DNA from 2 places in the Micromonospora sp. NPDC049257 genome. Region 1 is predicted to be linked to the other one. Evidence: predicted binding sites of a transcription regulator. Region 1 holds the regulator's gene; the other holds the start of a gene.
The links. Region 1 encodes HrcA, which represses chaperone genes, less so after heat shock. Its sites were predicted from a motif close to GGTTNGCACNCTCNNNNNGAGNGTGCNAACC; they were not measured.
Positions count from the first base shown of each region.

Region 2: AB0K25_RS29870 (FmdB family zinc ribbon protein) is a predicted target of HrcA. The motif match lies at 6,717-6,747, and genes of this name have one in related genera.

Region 1 covers NZ_JBFAQU010000026.1:55,693-64,841, reverse strand. Annotated here, with positions in the region: gene AB0K25_RS26820 (serine hydrolase domain-containing protein) at 1-1,096, opposite strand, end outside; gene AB0K25_RS26815 (histidine triad nucleotide-binding protein) at 1,182-1,541, opposite strand; gene AB0K25_RS26810 (16S rRNA (uracil(1498)-N(3))-methyltransferase) at 1,928-2,662, opposite strand; gene dnaJ (molecular chaperone DnaJ) at 2,794-3,939, opposite strand; gene hrcA (heat-inducible transcriptional repressor HrcA) at 4,013-5,035, opposite strand; gene AB0K25_RS26795 (DUF4870 domain-containing protein) at 5,272-5,910, shown strand; gene hemW (radical SAM family heme chaperone HemW) at 6,002-7,225, opposite strand; gene AB0K25_RS26785 (enoyl-CoA hydratase-related protein) at 7,245-8,027, shown strand; gene AB0K25_RS26780 (hypothetical protein) at 8,125-8,988, shown strand; gene AB0K25_RS26775 (MOSC domain-containing protein) at 9,010-9,149, opposite strand, start outside.
Region 2 covers NZ_JBFAQU010000037.1:12,969-22,117, reverse strand. Annotated here, with positions in the region: gene AB0K25_RS29900 (hypothetical protein) at 1-166, opposite strand, end outside; gene AB0K25_RS29895 (GNAT family protein) at 346-954, opposite strand; gene glp (gephyrin-like molybdotransferase Glp) at 1,040-2,332, opposite strand; gene AB0K25_RS29885 (UTP--glucose-1-phosphate uridylyltransferase) at 2,329-3,330, opposite strand; gene AB0K25_RS29880 (diguanylate cyclase) at 3,340-5,646, opposite strand; gene AB0K25_RS29875 (5-formyltetrahydrofolate cyclo-ligase) at 5,732-6,397, shown strand; gene AB0K25_RS29870 (FmdB family zinc ribbon protein) at 6,773-7,150, shown strand; gene AB0K25_RS29865 (hypothetical protein) at 7,749-8,189, shown strand; gene AB0K25_RS29860 (hypothetical protein) at 8,343-8,525, opposite strand; gene AB0K25_RS29855 (hypothetical protein) at 9,069-9,149, shown strand, end outside.

The DNA.
Region 1 (9,149 bases):
CACCCGTGCCCGGACGCCACGGCGGGATGTCCGCCGGGTCGTGCTCGGCGGCGGCGGCCAGCAACCGGTGCGGCAGCTCCAGCACCTGCGCCGCCGTGCCCGAGGAGGCGAGCACCGCGCAGCCCATCGCGCCGGCCGTGCCGTCACCACCGCGCCGGCCGTAGACCCCGGCCAGGAAACCGGGCATCGCGCCGTCGTGCCCCACGTGCACCACCCGGTCCGGGTACGGCACCAGAATCAGGCCGAGGCCGAAGCCGGCCTTCCAGGCCGTCTCGTCGGTGGTCGTCACCGGCCAGCGCATCTCGTCCAGGGTGGCCGGGGCGAGCACCGCCCCGCCCGGGTCGAGGGCCCCCGGGTCGGCCAGGAACGCCGCCCACCGGGCCATGTCCGTCGCCGTGCTCCACAACTGGCCGGCCGGCCCGACCGCCCCGAAGTCGGTCGGCGGCTCCGGATGCGCCTCGTCGGAGTACGCGTCGACCAGGAACCCGGTCACCGCCTGCGACCCCGGGTCGACCGAGGTGTCGGCCAGCCCCAGCGGGGTGAGCACCCGGTCGGCGAGCACCTCGGCCCAGGTGCCGCCCCGCAGCGCGCCGACCAGCCGGCCGAGCAGCGCCATGCCCAGGTTGGAGTAGTGGTAGCGGCGGCCGGTGGGCAGCACCCGCTCGACCCGGACCAGGTCGGCGATCAACTCGTCCACCTGCGGCGCGCGCAGCGTGTCCCAGACGTCCCCGTACGGCTCCCGTTGCAGCCCGGCGGTGTGCGACAGCAACCGGCGTACGGTCAGCTCGCCGTGCGCCGGCAGGTCCAGGTGCCGGCCCAGCGGGTCGTCCAGGTCGAGCAGGCCGTCGTCGCGGCACTGCAACACCAGCACGGCGGTGAAGGTCTTGGTGACCGAACCGATCCGGAACCGGCTGCGCGGGCCGAGCACGGTGTCGTTGCCGGTGCCGCCGACCTCGCAGGTCCACAGCGGACGGTCGGCCCGGTGCAACGCCACCGCCAGCGCCGGCACCCGGGCCTGCGCCTGGACCTGCCGGACCAGCCGCGCCAACCGGTGGGTGGCGGCCGGGCCGGTGCCCGGTCCCGCCTCGGACGTCACACCGGTCTCCGATCGTCGACGACCGTCACGTCGCAGGCCGGGTCGCCGGCGGTGGTCACGCCCGGCCCCGGGCAGCCTCCGCAGGTCACGCCAGGTCCCGGGCCAGCATCGGTCCGAGCGGCGCGCCACCGAGCAGGTGGGCGTGCACGTGGAAGACCTCCTGCCCGCCGTACGCGCCGGTGTTGAACATCAGCCGGAAGCCGTCGCCGGTCAGCCCCTCGTCCTCGGCCACCGCGGCAGCCGTGGCCAGCACCTCACCGGCCAGCGCCGGGTCACCCTGGCCGAGCGTCGCCACGTCGGCGTAGTGCTCCTTGGGGATGACCAGCACGTGCACCGGCGCCTTCGGCCCGATGTCGCGGAACGCCAGGGTGCCGGCGGTCTCCTTGACGATGGTGGCCGGAATCTCCCCGGCGACGATGCGGCAGAACAGACAGTCAGCTCCCATCCCCCCACTCTAAAGACCACCCCCACCACCCCCACTCCCCCACCACCCCCACTCCCCGCCACCCCGACCCGCCCCATCCCCCGCCAGCCCACCCCACCCGGCCCAGCCCGCCGACCCCACCCAGCCCCGCCCCGCCCCGCCCCGCCTCGGCCAGCCCTCTCGTCCCGGTGATCAAGAGCTTTACGCCAATTTCAAGCCCCCAGATGACCCAAACCTCTTGATCACCAGCCACCAACGCCGAGGGTTGGGTGGTGGGCTCGGTGATCAAGAGGTTTAGGGCGGGATTGGGCTCGCGGATGACGTAAAGCTCTTGATCACGGGACGAGGGAGGTTGGCCGGGGCGAGGTGGGGCGGAGGTGGGGCGAGGGAGGGAGGGGAAGAGGGGGTTACCAGCGGGGGAGGCGGGTGGAGAGGACGGAGAGGGCGGCCACGCCGGCGGTGGAGGTACGCAGGACCGAGGGGCCCAACCGGACCGGGCGGGCGCCGGACTCGGTGAAGGCGGTCAACTCGGTCGGGGCGATGCCGCCCTCGGGGCCGACCACGAGGATGATCTCGCCGGTGGTCGGCAGCTCGACCGTGGTCAGCCGCTCCTCGGCCTCCTCGTGCAGGACGAACGCCGCGCCGGCCCCGGCGATCCGGCGGGCCACCGTGGCGGTGGACTCGTCCGGTGCTCCCGCCACCACCGGCAACCAGGCACGACGGGCCTGCTTGGCCGCCTCCCGGGCGGTCGCCGCCCACTTCTCCCTGGCCCGTACGCCCCGGTCGCCGCGCCACTGCACCACCGAGCGGGACGCCGCCCAGGGCACGATCTCGTCCACCCCGACCTCGGTCATCGCCTGCACGGCGAGTTCACCCCGGTCGCCCTTGGCGATGCCCTGCACCACGACCAGCCGGGGGACGTCCGCGTCGATGTACCCCCGGGAGGTGACGGTGAGGTCCAGGGTGCCCCGGCCGACGGCGGTGACCACGGCGGTGGCGGTGCCACCCCGACCGTCGGCGAGCAGCAGCTCCTCGCCGACGCGCAGCCGTTGCACGGTGGCGGCGTGGTGGCCCTCGGGGCCGTCCAGGATGAGCTGGTCGGCGGTGGGCAGCGACTCGACCAGGAACAGCGGCGCGGACACGCCGATCAGGCTAACCGGCCCGGCCCCCACCGCCCCGGACCGGGCCACCACCCGGACCAAGAAACCCAGACCGGGAAACCACCGGACCGGGAAACCGTCCGAGGGCCGAGCTGACCGGAGCCGGCCCGGGGTCAGGCGTGGCCGTTGAAGGCGTCGCGCATCCGGGAGAAGAAGCCGCCCTGCTTGCTCAGCTCGGCGACCTCCTCGCCCCGGGTCTTGGCGAAGTCCCGCAGCATCTTCTCCTGGTCGGCGTCGAGCTTGGTGGGGGTACGCACGTCCAGGTGGACGTAGAGGTCACCCCGGCCGGTGCCCCGCAGGTGCGGTACGCCCCGGGCGCGCAGTCGCAGCGTGCTGCCCGGCTGGGTGCCGGCCTTGACGTCGACCGTCTCCTCGCTGTCGAGCGTCTTGATGGTCAGTCGGGTGCCCAGCGCGGCGGCCGTCATCGGGACGGTGACCCGGCAGTGCAGGTCGTCGCCCTTGCGGGAGTAGACGTCATGCGGGCGCTCGTGGATCTCGACGTAGAGGTCACCGGCGGTGCCGCCGCCCGGGCCGACCTCACCCTGCTGGGCGAGCCGGATCCGCATGCCGTCCTCGACCCCGGCGGGGATCTTGACGGTCAGCGAGCGGCGGGTCCGCACCCGGCCGTCGCCGGCACAGGTCGGGCAGGGGTGCGGGATGGTGGTGCCGTAGCCCTGGCAGACGGTGCACGGGCGGGCCGACACCACCTGGCCGAGGAAGGTCCGCTGCACCGACTGCACTTCGCCCCGGCCCCCGCACGCCTCGCAGGTCGCCAGGTGGGTGCCGGCTGCGGTGCCCGCCCCGGAGCAGGTGGTGCAGAGCACTGCGGTGTCGACGGTGATTGGGGCCTCGACGCCGAAGGCGGTCTCGTGCAGGTCCAGTTCCAGCCGCAGGATCGCGTCGGCTCCGGGGCGGGTACGCGGGCGCGGACCGCGCGCCCCACCGGCCGCACCACCGAAGAAGGCGTCCATGATGTCCTGAAAGCCGACGAACGGGCCGGCCCCACCGGGGCCACCCGGGCCACCGGCGCCCCCTCCGCCCGGGGCGAGCGGGTCGCCGCCCAGGTCGACGATCTGCCGCTTCCGGTCGTCCGAGAGGACCTCGTACGCGGCGTTGATGTCCTTGAACTTCTCCTGTGCCTCCGGGTCCGGATTGACGTCCGGGTGGAACTGCCGCGCCAGCTTGCGGTAGGCACGCTTGATCTCGTCATCGGAGGCTTCCCGGCCGACGCCGAGAATGCCGTAGTAGTCCCTGGCCACTGCGTTCCGTGTCCTCATGTTCGTCTCGCGTTGCGCCGGTCGGCGGCCGGAGCCGGCCGTCGGCCCTGACTGGTCAGTTCTGGGCCAGCAGCTCGCCCACGTAGCGTGCCACGGCCCGCACCGTGGCGATGGTGCCGGGGTAGTCCATCCGGGTCGGGCCGAGCACGCCCAGCCCACCGACGATGGTGCTGCCGGGGCCGTACCCGGTGCTGACCACCGAGGCGGCCCGCAGGTTGTCGACCTCGTTCTCGTCGCCGATCAGCACCCGGGTGGTGCTCGGTTCGGCCTCGCCGATCAGCTTGAGCAGGACGACCTCCTCTTCGAGCGCCTCCAGGATGGGTCGCAGCGAACCCTGGAAGTCGAGCAGGCCGCCCCGGGTGAGGTTGGCGGTGCCGGCGAGCGCCAACCGCTCCTCGGTGCGCTCGACGAGGGTCTCCAGCAGCACGGTGGACAGGGTGGTCATGGCCCCGCGCAGGTGCGGCGCGGACTCCTCGACCAGCGCCTGGACCAGCGGTGGGGTGTCGGACAGCCGACTGCCGACCAGTTTCTCGTTGACCAGCCGGCGCAGGTCGGTGACGTCGTCGGCGGGGACCGGCGTGGGCAGTTCGACCAGCCGCTGCTCGACCCGCCCGGTGTCGGCGATCATGACCAGCATCAGCCGGGTGGTGGAGATCGGCACCAGCTCCAGGTGCCGCACCGACGAGCGGGCCAGCGACGGGTACTGCACGACGGCGACCTGCCGGGTGAGCTGCGCCAGCAGCCGTACGGTGCGGTGCACCACGTCGTCGAGGTCGACCGCGCCGACCAGGAACCGCTCGATGGCCCGACGTTCGGCGGGGCTGAGCGGTTTGACCCGGGAGAGCCGGTCGACGAAGAGGCGGTAGCCCCGGTCGGTGGGCACCCGGCCGGCGCTGGTGTGCGGCTGGCGGATGTAACCTTCCTCCTCCAGCACCGCCATGTCGTTACGGACGGTCGCCGGGGAGACCCCGAGCTGGTGCCGCTCGACGAGCGTCTTGCTGCCGACGGGCTCCTGCGTGGCGACGTAGTCCTCGACGATCGCCCGCAGCACGGCGAGTTTGCGGTCGTCGAGACCCATCTCCCACCTCCTGTCGCACGGCGACCGGACTTCTGACGCGTCCGGCGAGCGCTCTGGCACTCGACTGTAGCGAGTGCCAGTCTACGACGGCAGTACCGCCGCTGCGTTGATCAACGACGGACCGTCGGTGCGACCGCCCCGGTGGGTTGCCGGCGTGGCCGCTGACCGAATGTCGAGGCCAACCTCACCAGTGTCGCTCTGGTGCACCCTTGCCAGCAGCCCCTACCGTGACGGGCATGACTGAACCACCTCGCCCGCCCGGCGCGGGGGACGGCTACCCGCCGGACCCGAACGCTGGCCAGGGCTCGCCATATGAGCCGCCCACCGCACCACTGTCCGGGGCACCGGGTGCAGGCGGGTATCCCCCGCCCGGCGGGTATCCGCCGCCCACCGGCGACCAGCCGCCGTCGGGTGGCTACGACCCGTCGGGGGGCTACGGCCCGCCGGGTGGCTACGGCCCGCCGGGTGGCTACCCCCCGGCCGGTGGCGGATATCCGACCGCCGGCGCGTACGGCGCCCCGACCGGTGGATACGCCAACAGCGAGGACAAGACCTGGGCGCTGGTCGCGCACTTCGGCGGGGCCGCCGGCGCGCTGATCAGCCTCGGCCCGCTCGGCTTCGTCGCCCCGCTGATCGCCTACCTGGTACGCGGTCAGCAGTCGCCGGCCGTCCGGGCGCAGGCGTTGGCCGCGCTGAACTTCCAGATCCTCTGGTCGATCATCGCGTTCGTGCTGCTCTTCGTGAGCTGGTGCCTGCTCTTCCTGCCCAGCATCGCGGTCGTGGTGATCCAGATCCTGTTCGGGATCATCGCTGGCATGAAGGCCAACGAGGGTCAGGCCTACCGCTACCCGATGTCCACCAGTTTCATCAAGTGAACCCCGGCCGGCCGCTCCCCCGGCCGGTCGGGCACCACCGCCGGCCCCGGCCCGCCCCGCTGCGGTGCGCGGCGGGCCGGCGGGGCCACGCTCAGGGCAGCAGGTCGCGGACCACCGCGTCGGCCAGCAGCCGGCCCCGCAGGGTGAGCACCGACCGCCCCTGCGGGTAGGCCACCGGGTCCAGCAGCCCGTCGGCGAGCGCACGGGCGGCGGCGGCCCGGCCCGCGTCGTCCAGCACGTCCAGCGGCAGCCCGGAGGCGAGCCGGAGCCGCAGCATCACGTCCTCCATGTGCGCCTCGGCCGGGGTGAGGATCTCCCGGGCCAGGCCGGGCGAGTGCCCGGCGGCGAGCCGTTGCGCGTACGCGCTGGGGTGTTTGACGTTCCACCAGCGCACCCCGCCGACGTGGCTGTGCGCCCCCGGGCCGAGGCCCCACCAGTCGGCCCCGGTCCAGTAGAGCAGGTTGTGCCGGCACCGGCCCGCCTCGCTGCGGGCCCAGTTGGAGACCTCGTACCAGGAGAACCCGGCCGCGTCGAGGGCGGCCTCCGCCGCCAGGTAGCGGTCGGCCGCCACGTCGTCGGAGGGGTACGGCAGCTCGCCGCGCCGCATCCGGGCGGCCAACCGGGTGCCGTCCTCCACGATCAGGGCGTACGCGCTGACGTGGTCGACCCCGGCGGCGACGACCTGCTCCAGCGAGGCGGCGAAGTCCTCGGCGCGCTCCCCCGGCGTGCCGTAGATCAGGTCCAGGTTGACGTGGTCGAACCCGGCGTCGCGGGCCTCCCGGGCGGCCTCGGCGGCCCGGCCGGGGCGGTGGGTCCGGTCGAGGACCGCCAGCACCCCGGCGGCGGCGGACTGCATGCCCAGCGAGATCCGGGTGTAGCCGGCGGCCCGCAGGGTCTTCAGCGACTGCGGGGTGACCGACTCGGGGTTGGCCTCGGTGGTCACCTCGGCGTCGGCGGCCAGTCCCCAGGTGCGGTCGATGCCGTCCAGCAGGCGGGCCAGGTCGTCGGCGGGTAGCAGGGTGGGGGTGCCGCCGCCGACGAAGACCGTGTCGACCCTCGGTGGCGGGGCGTCGCCGAGCACCCGGGCGGCGAGCGCCAACTCGGCGAGCACGGTGTCGGCGTACGACTCCCGGCTGACGCCTGCGCCCAGCTCGGCGGCGGTGTAGGTGTTGAAGTCGCAGTAGCCGCAGCGGCTGGCGCAGAACGGCACGTGCAGGTAGACGCCGAAACCGCGCGCGCCGACCTCCCGCAGGGCGGTGGTGGGCAGTGCGCCGTCGACGGGAACGGTCTCACCATCTGGAAGGACGCCGGGCATGGCCACTAGTGTGCCCGGCATGACCTCTCCCGACCGACTCGTGCGGGTCGCCACGGCCCGTGGGGTGACCACGCTCACCCTGGACAGCCCGCACAACCGCAACGCGCTGTCCACGGCGCTGATGACCGAGCTGCTGGCCGGGATCGCCGCGGCGGTCGCCGACGACGCGGTCCGGGTGGTCGTGCTGGACCACACCGGTCCGGTCTTCTGCTCCGGGGCGGACCTGAAGGAGACGGCGGCGGCGTACGCCAGCGGGTCGGTGCCGGCCGGGATGCTCGGTGACGTGCTGGTGGCGGTGCGGGAGTGCCCGAAGCCGGTGCTGGCGAAGGTGGCCGGGCCGGCGCGGGCCGGCGGTCTGGGCCTGATCGCGGCGGCGGACCTGGCGGTCTGCGCGCAGGAGGCGACGTTCGCCTTCACCGAGGTGCGGATCGGGGTGATCCCGGCGGTGATCTCGGCGACCGTGCTGCCCCGGCTGCATCCCCGGGCCGCTGCCGAGCTGTACCTGACCGGCGACACCTTCGACGGTGGGCGGGCCGCCGAGGTGGGCCTGGTGACCGCCGCCGTGCCGGCCGCCGAGCTGGACGCGGCGGTGGCCGGGTACTGCGCGTCGCTGGTCCGGGGGGCGCCGGGGGCGTTGGCCGGGACGAAGGAGTTGCTGCGCCGACCGCCGGCCACGGACCTGCGGGCGGAGATCGCCGACCTGTCCGCCCGCTCCACCGGTTACTTCCTGTCGGCCGAGGGCCGCGAGGGCGTGGCGGCGTTCCGCGAGCGGCGGGACGCCGCCTGGGTACCGACGGATTGAGCTGGTTTCTTCCGATTCCGTGCGGGAACGTGAACCGGTCGACCGACCCGGGGTCCCCGGATGACGACGTAGGCTGGCTCCGACCCTGAAACAGGAGGTGCGGGTGCGGACACGGACATTCGTGGCAGCCGGTGTCGTGGTGGCGTTGTTCGCCATCGTCGGGGGCTGGGGAGTCCGTCAGTTCGACGGGGAGCTTCGGCTCCCCATCGCGGGCCGCAGTTGCACCGTTCAGGCCGACGGCACCGTGAAGCTCGACGCCGACCAGATGGCCAACGCGGCCACCATCGCCGCGATCGGCATGCAACGGCAGATGCCCGAACAGGCCGTGGTGGTCGCCCTGGCCACCGCCTACCAGGAGTCGGGGCTGCGCAACCTCACCCACGGTGACCGGGACTCGCTCGGCCTCTTCCAGCAGCGCCCCAGCCAGGGTTGGGGCACCCCGGAGCAGATCCGCGACCAGCGGTACGCGGCGACCCGGTTCTACAAGGCGTTGAAGAAGGTGCGCGGCTGGGAGCGGATGGAGGTCACCGACGCCGCCCAGGCGGTGCAGCGGTCGGCGTACCCGACGGCGTACCAGAAGTGGGCCGACGAGTCCCAGGTGCTGGCGCGGGCCCTGCTCGGCGAGGCGACCGGCGCCGTGGCCTGCACGGTGGGGCGTACCCCGGTGATGCGCGGGCAGGCGGCGGCGGCTGAGCTGACCCGTGGCCTGACCCTCGACTGGGGTCTGCCCGACGCCGGGGCGGTGGCCGAGCTGACCGACGTGACGGTGCCCGCCACGGACGTCCGCGACGGCTGGCGGTACGCGCACTGGTTGGTCTCGCACGCCCCCGACCACGGGGTGAAACGGGTCCGCTTCGACGGTCTGGAGTGGAGCGCCGACAACGGCCGGTGGGCGAAGGTCTCCGACGGCCGGCCGACCGAGGCGAGGGTGCTGGCCGAGGTCTTCGCCGACCGCGCCTGACGGGTCGACGGGCCGGTGCGGTCAGCCGGCGACGTTCAGCCGGCGACGCACCTTCTCCCGGGTCGATTCGGGCAGGTCGGGGACGTCGAGCAGCCGGGGCAGCAGTTCCGGTTCCAGGCTGGTGGCCCGGAACACCTCGCCGATGGTGACGCCGTGCGCCG
Region 2 (9,149 bases), on a different contig from region 1:
GGACGGTACGACGCCGCCGGCGGCGCTGGAGCACCCGCGCCGTCGACTGCGCCCGCTCCGCCACCAGCCGCTCGGTGGCGTCGTACCGACGGACCAGCGCCGGCGCGAGGGCGAGCAGGCCGGCGGCGGCGAGGACGGCGAGGAGCACCGAGGTCGGCACCCTCACCCCTCCCGTCACCGAATTTCGGGGCAACCACCGAACATCAGCAAGATCTTCCCCGAAAGATCACTCTCGACGCAGATCCTGCGGTCGGGCGGTGCTTGCCGCAGCTTGCAGTTACTTGAGGTTACGGGCCGCCGACCGGGATGCCGACGCGCCGCGCCGGATCCCATCCGTGGGACGACTCACCCGGCCTCGTGACGCATCCGGTGCCAGCGGGCCAGCAGACCACCCTCGGCGGCCACCTCCTCGCTGGTCAGCGCGTATCCGATGTGGTCCCGCCAGACCCCGTCGATGTGCATGTAGCGCACGTGGTACGCCTCCTCGCGGAAGCCCAGCTTCTCCACCACCCGCCGGGACGGCTTGTTCTCCGGCCGGATGTTCACCTCGACCCGGTGCAGTCCACCCGGGCCGAACGCGTGGTCGACGGCGAGCGCCATCGCGGTGGGGATCACCCCACGCCCGGCCACCCGGGAGTCCACCCAGTAGCCGACGTAGCCGGAGCAGAACGCCCGCCGGACGATGTTGCCCACGTTCAGGTGCCCGACCAGCCGTTCCTGCCCGTCCTCGCGCAGGCAGACCGCGAACGGCATCCCCTCACCGCTACGCGCCGAACGCCGCTGGTCGGCGTGCACGTAACGGAACGCAGCCGGCGAGTTCGTCTCGTCCCAACTGCCTGGCAGGTGCGACTCCCAGGGCGCCAACCAGGCCCGGTTCGCCCGACGAACCGCCGACCAGGCGGTGGCGTCGGACCGCCGGTACGGTCGCAGCACCACCGGACCGTCCATCAGCATCACCGGCCACCCCGGCACCCGCCCGAACCAGCTCACCGCGCCGACCTCCCGTCCACGCCCGGGGCGGCGGCCGACCCGCGCCGGCTCACCGCCGTCGGTCCAGCAACAACACGTCCACCGTGGAGCCGGCCGCCGCAGTGGTCACCCGCTCACCGAGCACCATCAGGCCGTTCGCCTCGGCCAACCCGGAGAGGGTGTACGGCCCACCGCTGAGCGGCTGCACGGTGTAGCCCCCGCCGCGCCGCTCGGCCACGTGCGCCGGCCGGAACTCGCGCAGCCCACCGGGCGACGAGATGGTCTCCAACAGATGCGCCCGTACGCTCGGCCGGAACACCGGCTCCGCACCGGCCAGCAGCTGGATCGCCGGCCGGGCCAGCACCTCGAAGCCGATCAACGCCGCACCGGGCTCACCGGGAAGACAGACCACCGGCACCTCCTCGGCCCCGACGGTACCGAACCCGAGGGCCGTGCCGGGGTACAGCGCCACATCGGTGAACGTCACCGGCCCGGCCCGGCCGCCCTCCCGGCGGGACAGGATCCGCCGGACCATGTCACCGGGGCCGGTGCCGGTGCCGCCGGTGGTGATGATCAGATCGGCCCGCAGGGTCTGGTCCTCCAGGAGGCCACGCAGCCCCTCCGGGTCGTCGTCGCAGATCCCCACCCGGTACGCCAACGCGCCCACCTCGGCGGCGGCGGCGGTCAACGCGTGCGAGTTGGCGTCCACCACCTGACCGGGCTGGCTGCCCCGGCCCACGTCGACGAGTTCGTCGCCGGTGGCCACGATCACCACCCGGGGGCTGGGCCGGACCACCACGTGTCCGATGCCGGTGGCGGCGAACACGGCCACCAACGCCGGGGCGACGTACGTGCCGGCGCGGGCGAGGACGGTACCGGCGGGCAACTCCTCACCGGCACGACGGACACCGTACCCCCGCTTGGGGGTACGGAAGATCTCCACCGCCGCCATGCCCTGGTCGGTCCACTCCACCGGCACCACCACGTCGGCGGCGATCGGCATCGGCGCACCGGCCGCCACCGAGAAACACGAGCCGGGGGTCAGCCGGACCGGCCGCCAACTCGCCGCGCCCAGGTCGCCGACCACGTTGAGCCGCACCGCCCGGCCCGGTCCCTGCGTGGGGATCGGGCCGTACCCGACGAGGTCCTCCCAGCGCGCGGCGTACCCGTCCACCGCCGCCTGGTCGAAGGCGGGGAACGAGTGCGGGGCGACGACGTCCGAGGCGAGGACGTTGCCGTACGCCTGGGTGAGGTCGAGGTCGAGCGGGGGCAGCGCGCGCAACCTGCGCAGCACGCTGCCCAGGTAGTCGGCGAGCGGCGTCAACTCGTTCGCGGCCGCCTCGGCGTCGGCCGTCGAGGTCATGTACCGGAGCCGCCCGCCGTGTCGCGTACCCCGTTGATGATCGCCGCGGTGACCGTCTCGTCGCCGTTGTTGACGAACTCGGTCAGCCAGGCGCGGAACTCGGCGCCGAGGTCCTCCCGCTCGACGGCGATCTGCACGACTGTCTGGAGGTAGCCCAGCGGCATGCCGGTGTCGTAGCGGGTGCCCCGGTAGACGATCGCGTGCACCGGCACCCCCTCGCTGCGCAGCAGTTCCATCGCGTCGGTCAGCTGGATCTCCCCGCCGCTGCCCGGTTCGGTACGCCGGATCGCGTCGAAGATCCGCCCCGGCAGGACGTACCGGCCGAGGACGGCGAGGTTGCTCGGGGCGTCCTCCGGCTGGGGCTTCTCCACCATGCCGGTGACCCGGACGACCTCTCCGATGTCGGTCAGCTCCGCTTCGGCCGGTTCGACCGAGGCGATGCCGTACCGCTTGGTCTCGGCCGGGTCGACCTCGAAGAACGCCAGCACCACCCCGCCGGTACGGGCCTGGAGCTCCAACATGGCCGGCAGCAGCGGCTCCGACGGCTTGACGAACTCGTCACCGAGGAGCACCGCGAAGGGCTGGTCGCCGACGTGCGACTCGGCGTACCCGACGGCGTGGCCGAGGCCGAGCTGCTCCGGCTGCCGGCAGGTGTAGATCTCGGCCAGCTCGCTGGGGCGCTTGACCGCGGCGAGCCGCTCGGCGTCGCCCTTGGCCTCCAGCCGGGCCTCCAGGTCGGGGCGACGGTCGAAGTGGTCCACCATCGACGTCTTGCCGCGACCGGTGATCAGCAGCACGTCACCGATGCCGGCCTGGGCGGCTTCCTCGACGATGTACTGGAGCACCGGTCGGTCGATCACCGGTAGCAGCTCCTTGGGCACCGCCTTCGTGGCCGGCAGGAACCGGGTGGCCAGGCCGGCGGCCGGGATCACGGCCTTGACCGCGCGGGCGCGACCGGTCGCGGCGGTCGTTGAGGGGTTCGCTGAGTGCTCCGACATGCCGCGAGACTATCGGCCACGGCTCTGCCGCGGCGGGTGAGGACCGGAAGACGCGCCGCCCGGCTGCGTCACACCGGGAGCACCGACGGCGTGCCGACCGGCCGGCCCACCGGTCGACCCGTCGGCAGGTAGGTCGATCGACCCGTCGGTCGGCAGGTCGTCGCCGGCTACCCGGTCGGTGGGCGGCCGGTGGGCGGGTGGCCGGGTGGCGCTGGTCGGCCCGACGGGCGGACCGGCCCGGGGCAGGCCGTCGTCCGGGCTGGTCGCCCCCGCCGGTACGGCGATCTCCTCGACCGCACCGTCGGCTGCCGGCGTCGGTCGGGGCCGCGCCGTCGCCACCCGGTAGCCGTCACGGCCGGCGCCCTTGGCCGCGTACAACGCCTCGTCGGCGGCGTCCAGCACCTCCGCGCCGGTGCAGGCGTGGTCGGGATAGACGGCGATGCCGATCGAGACCGACACCGCGATCGTGGTCGGGACACCCGCGTGGCCGGCGACCACGACCGGGGCCTCCCGCACCGCCGCGCCCAACCGCTCGGCGACGGTCGCCGCGCCCCGGGCGTCGGTCTCCGGCAGCAGCACCACGAACTCCTCACCGCCCTGCCGGAAGGCCAGGTCCACCTCGCGGATCTCGCCCCGGACCCGGCGGGCGAACTCGGCGAGCACGGCGTCCCCGGCGGCGTGCCCGTAACTGTCGTTGACGATCTTGAACCGGTCCAGGTCGAGGACGAGGATGCTGAGCATCCGGCCGAACCGGCTGGCCCGCTCCACCTCCCGGCGCAGCGACTCACGCAGGTACCGGTAGTTCCACAGCCCGGTCAGCGGGTCGGTCAACGACAACCGCTGCGCCTCCTCGTGCACCCGGACGTTCTCCACCGCCACCGCCGCGTGCCCGGCGAAGGTCCGCAGGGTCGCCAGGTCGTCGTCGTCGAACTCGCCGACGCCCAACCGGTCGTAGAGGACCAGCACCCCGACCGCCGGGTCCCGGCCGGCGGCGTCCCCACCGGGTGCGGTGAACGGCACCGCCACGTACGTCTCGCACCACGGTTCGCCGGTCGGCGTCGGGCCCGACGGGACCCGGCCCCGCTGCGGTTCACCCGTGGCGGCGACCGCACCGACCACCCCCGTGCCCACCGGCACCCGCAACTCCTCCGGCTCGGTGCCCGGTGGGCAACGCCCGGCCAGCCCTTCCGCGCACTGCCCGACGAGCACCCCGGCGTCGTCGACCAGCAGCACCGCCCCGGCCCGCGCCCCGGTCGCCGCGATCGCGCTGTGCAGGATCACCCGCAGGATGCGTTGCAGGTCGTGGGTGCTGGCCAGGGTGTCCCCGAGCACCCTCAGGTGCCCCCGCAACTGGTCCCGGCTGCTGGTCAGCGCAGCCACGTACCCGGCGGTCTCCCGGATCATCCGGTTGAACGCGGCGGCGAGCCCGCCGATCTCGTCCCGGCTGCGCACCGGCACCCGGGCGGTCAGGTCACCCCGGGCGACCCGGTCCACCGCACCGGCCAACTCCACCAACGGCCGGGTGGTGACCCGGGCCAGCCGCCACGCCGTCAGCACCGCCACCACCACGGCGAGCAGCACCGCCCCGACCAGTGCCGCCGGCAGGCCCGACGGTCGCTCCCCGGCCACGGAAAGGACCAGAGGCAACGGCTGCCCCGGGGCCGGCCCGAGCCGCCGCACGTACCGGCCGTCCCGGGTCGCGGTGACCCGGTCACCATCGAGGGTGCCGGCCGCGGCGAGCACCGCGTCGCGTACCCGACGGGTCTCGGTGGTGTGGGTGATCCGGTCGGGGCCGGCGGTGTCGTCGAGGAGGGTGACCGCGACGCCGGTCGCGGCGGCCAGCCGGGCCACGAACGCCGGGTCGACCACCTCGGCGGCGGCCACCGCGCCGAGCGGCGTGCCCGCCGGGTCACGCAGGTCCACCCGGGCGCTCAGCGCCCGGACCGGTCCGCCGGTGCGGACGCCCGCGCAGTCCTGCCACGGAGTCGCCGGCCCACCCGGGGTGGCGTACGTGGTGCCACCGGTCACGTCGGTGACCAGCACGGCGGTGGCCAACCCCCGGCTGACCACCTGACCGGCCGCGCCCGCCCGGGTCGCCGGGTCGGGGCGCAGGGCCACCGCGTCGGCGGCGGCCCGCAACTGCTGGCACAACGCGTCGATCGAGGTACGCACGGCGGACGCGGCCAGGCCGAGCCGTTCGGTGGACCGGGTGCGGTCCACCGTCGACAGGGTGGTGCCGACGAAGACCGCGCCGAGCAGCACGGGACCGAGCACCACCGTGAGGAAGGCCGCCGTCAACCGCCCGCGTAGCGTCAACGCTGTCCCCCCGGAAGTTCCAGGCCCGTTCCTGCGATGCTGACACAGAGCGACCACATTGACAGCGTTGCGTCAGGAGTGTTGCGTGCCCGATTTTTCTGATGAAGCGGAAGCCCTCCACGCGGCCAAACGCGAGACACGCGCCGTGCTGCTCGCCCACCGCCGGGCGCTCACCGCAGCCCACCGCTCCGCCGCCGCGACGCGCGTCCAAGCCGAACTGACCGCGCTGGTACGCCGCCTGCGGCCGGCCACGATGACCGGGTACGTGCCGGTCGGCTCCGAGCCGGGCGGCCCCGACCTGCCCGAGGTGCTCCGGGCCGCGCTGCCGGCCGGGGCGGAGCTGCTGCTGCCCGTGCTCCGCGACGACCTCGACCTGGACTGGGCCCCGTACGCCGGACCGGGCACCCTGGTCGCCGCCGGCCGGGGGATGCGCGAGCCGCACGGACCCCGGCGGGGCCGGACGGCGATCGTCGGAGCATCCCTGGTGGTGGTGCCCGCCCTGGCGGTGGACCGGCACGGCCTACGGCTGGGCCGGGGCGGCGGCTCCTACGACCGGGCGCTGGCCCGGGTACCGGCGGCCACCATGACCGTGGCGCTGCTGCACGACGGTGAACTGCTCCCGGTGCTGCCCGCCCAGCCGCACGACCGGCCGGTGCGGGCGGCTCTCACCCCGTCGGAAGGTCTGCGCCTGCTCACCCGGGACGGGATTGCGCTGACGGCGTCGGGCTCCGCTGATGCTGCGGTCGGCTGACGGCGTCGGGCCCCGCTTCGGCTGACGGTGTCGGGCTCCGTGGTGGCACGGTGCGCTGACGACGTCGGACTCCGCTGATTCTGCGGTCCGGTGACGGCGTCGGGCTCTGCGGCGGCGCGGTGCAGTGACGACGTCGGACTTCGCTGGTGGCGCCCTGCCGACGGCGGGCGGTGCGCCGACGGCGTCGAACTTCGCCGGTGGTGGGGTGCGGACCCGGCTCGCCGAGGTCCGGTTCGCGCCTGCTCCCCCGCTGGTCCGGACCTCCCGGCGGGTGGGTGACGATCACGTCCGCTGGACGAACCCGGGTCCGATGACGCACCATTGGCACTCGAATACGTCGAGTGCCAATCGGCTGAACCAGATCCGGAGGAGAACGTGCCCACGTACCAGTACGCCTGCACCGCGTGCGGCCACCAGCTCGAGGCGGTGCAGTCGTTCTCCGACGAGCCGCTGACCGAGTGCCCCGCGTGCGAGGGGCGGCTGCGCAAGGTCTTCAACTCGGTCGGGGTCGTGTTCAAGGGCTCCGGCTTCTACCGCACCGACTCCCGGGCGGCGGGCACCGAGGGCAAGGGCGGCACGACGAAGCCGGCGAAGTCGGAGGGCACCTCTTCCGGTGGCGACTCCTCGGGCTCCGGCTCGTCGTCGACCTCGGGCGGTTCCTCGACCCCCAACTCGTCCTCCTCGTCCACCACCTCCGGCCCGTCGGGCTCGACCAGTTCCACCAAGCCCGCCCCCACCACCACGACCTCCTGACCCCCTCCCCCACCGCCCCACCCCGCCCCCGCGATCAAGAGCTTTGCGTCACGTTGACGCAGTGATCAAGAGATTTGCGTCAAGTTGATCGCGGTATTTGACGCAAACCTCTTGATCACGCCACTTGTGGGTGGGTGGGGGGACGGGGGTGGGGGGACGGGTGGGGGTGGGGTTTTCCACAGGCGGGGTGTTGTCCACAGGGTGTGGGTGAGGGGGCGTGGGGTTTGGGTGGGTGCGACATAGCCTGCTGGGCCGGGGGGTGCCGCCAGGGCATCCGGTGAGCGGCAGAGGGTGTTGCATGGTGACCGGTGCGGTCGATGGAGAAGGCTCGCTGCGAGCATTCCGCTGGCCGCGTCGCCCCGGTGGGGGGACCATGTTGCGGGCGGCCTTGGTGGCGGTCCTGCTGGGGCTGGCGGTGATCGTCATGGACACCCCGGCTGGCTGTTCCACCGGTGCCCCACCACCTGCCGTCGCCCTCGGCCCGGCGGGACCTCCCATGGGGAGGCCCCATGCCACAGATCCCGCCACCGGCAGGCCCAGCGCGGCCGGACCTCCCGCCGGCACATTCAACGCGGCGGGATGTCCGGACCCACCGACCGTGGCCGGGCCCGCCGTCGGCGGCCAGTCCGGCCAGCCGCACCATCGGACGGTACGACCGGGCGTCAGCGGGGCCGGCGTCCCCGACGGGGTGGGCGACCCCCGGTCCGGTACGCAGGAGACCGGAAGGCCCGCCGAGGAAGGCACCCCGACTGCCGTACCGCTGCCGAGCGGCTTCGTGGGAGTGCCCGTCCGCCTGGCCGAACCGGCCGCCCTCGCGGTCCTGCGCCCCGGTGCACGGGTCGACCTGCTCGTGCTGCCGGCCGGGCGCAGCGCTGGAGCACCTGTTCTGCTGGCGGCCGACGCCCTGGTCCTCGACGTGGTGGGCGCCGGGGCCGGGGACGGCTCGTCTGCGCTCTACCTGGCCGTACGCCCCGATCAGGCGCAACGGTCCGTCGGTCAGCCGGAAGGGAGCCGCTTCAGCGTCGTCATCCGAGGATGATCCACTCCTGCGGCGAGGTCTTCGGCAAGGTCGTCGTCGACCACACCGCCTGACCGCCAGACTGCGGGCCGAGACAGCGATATCGCGCCCATCCGGAACCGCATTGTCGCCACCCTGGAGTGGATGTTGCGGCCCACCGGCGGCCGACGATGGTCAACTCCAGTGTGGGGGGCGCTCGGCGAGCAACCAGTCGTCGTTGCCGTCCCGGCGCTCACCCCACCCGAAGTCGGTGTCGTCGGCGGTCTGCTCAGGCAGCACCACGAAGTCGTCGCTGAGGTCGACCGCGCGGTCGTCATCGCCGGGCACACCGCCGCCGGCCAGATCCTCGGTGCTCACGAGCGGCAAGGTTACTCCTCAGACCGCCCACTTCCCGCACACCACCACGGCGGCCAACTGCCGGGTCTCCCCGGCAAGGGTCCGCCGCGTCCGGCCCTCACGTTGGTAGCGTCGGATGGCGTGACGACCCCCAGCGGTGCCAGCCCCGACGACGAATACTGGCGACGCCCACCCGCACAGCCGCCCACCCCCGCACCCGCCGGGCCGACACCCCCGACACGCCCCGCCAGCCCGACGGACACCACCAGCCCAGCGGACACCACCGAGCCGACACTCTCGACCCGCCAGCCTCACCCGAGCACCATCCCCGGCGGAACGGGTGCCCCGCACCACCTTGACGGATCTCCCACCACCGGGGTTGACGCGGCCCCTGAGGCCGGGGCCGAAACCAGGGCCGAGACCAGAACCAGTGCCGGAACCGAACACGGGGCAGAGAGCGGGGTCGCGACCGGCGCGGGTGCCGGGGGTGCCGGGGAAGCGGAAGGTGGGGCGACGCACCAGCCCTCGCCCTGGGCCAGCCCGGTCGACGCGCCGGCACCCGGCCTGCCGTCCGGTCGACCCGCCAGCCCACCGGCCGGCCCGCCGTCCGGTGAGCCGGCCGCGCCGCCGAGGGTGGGTACGTCG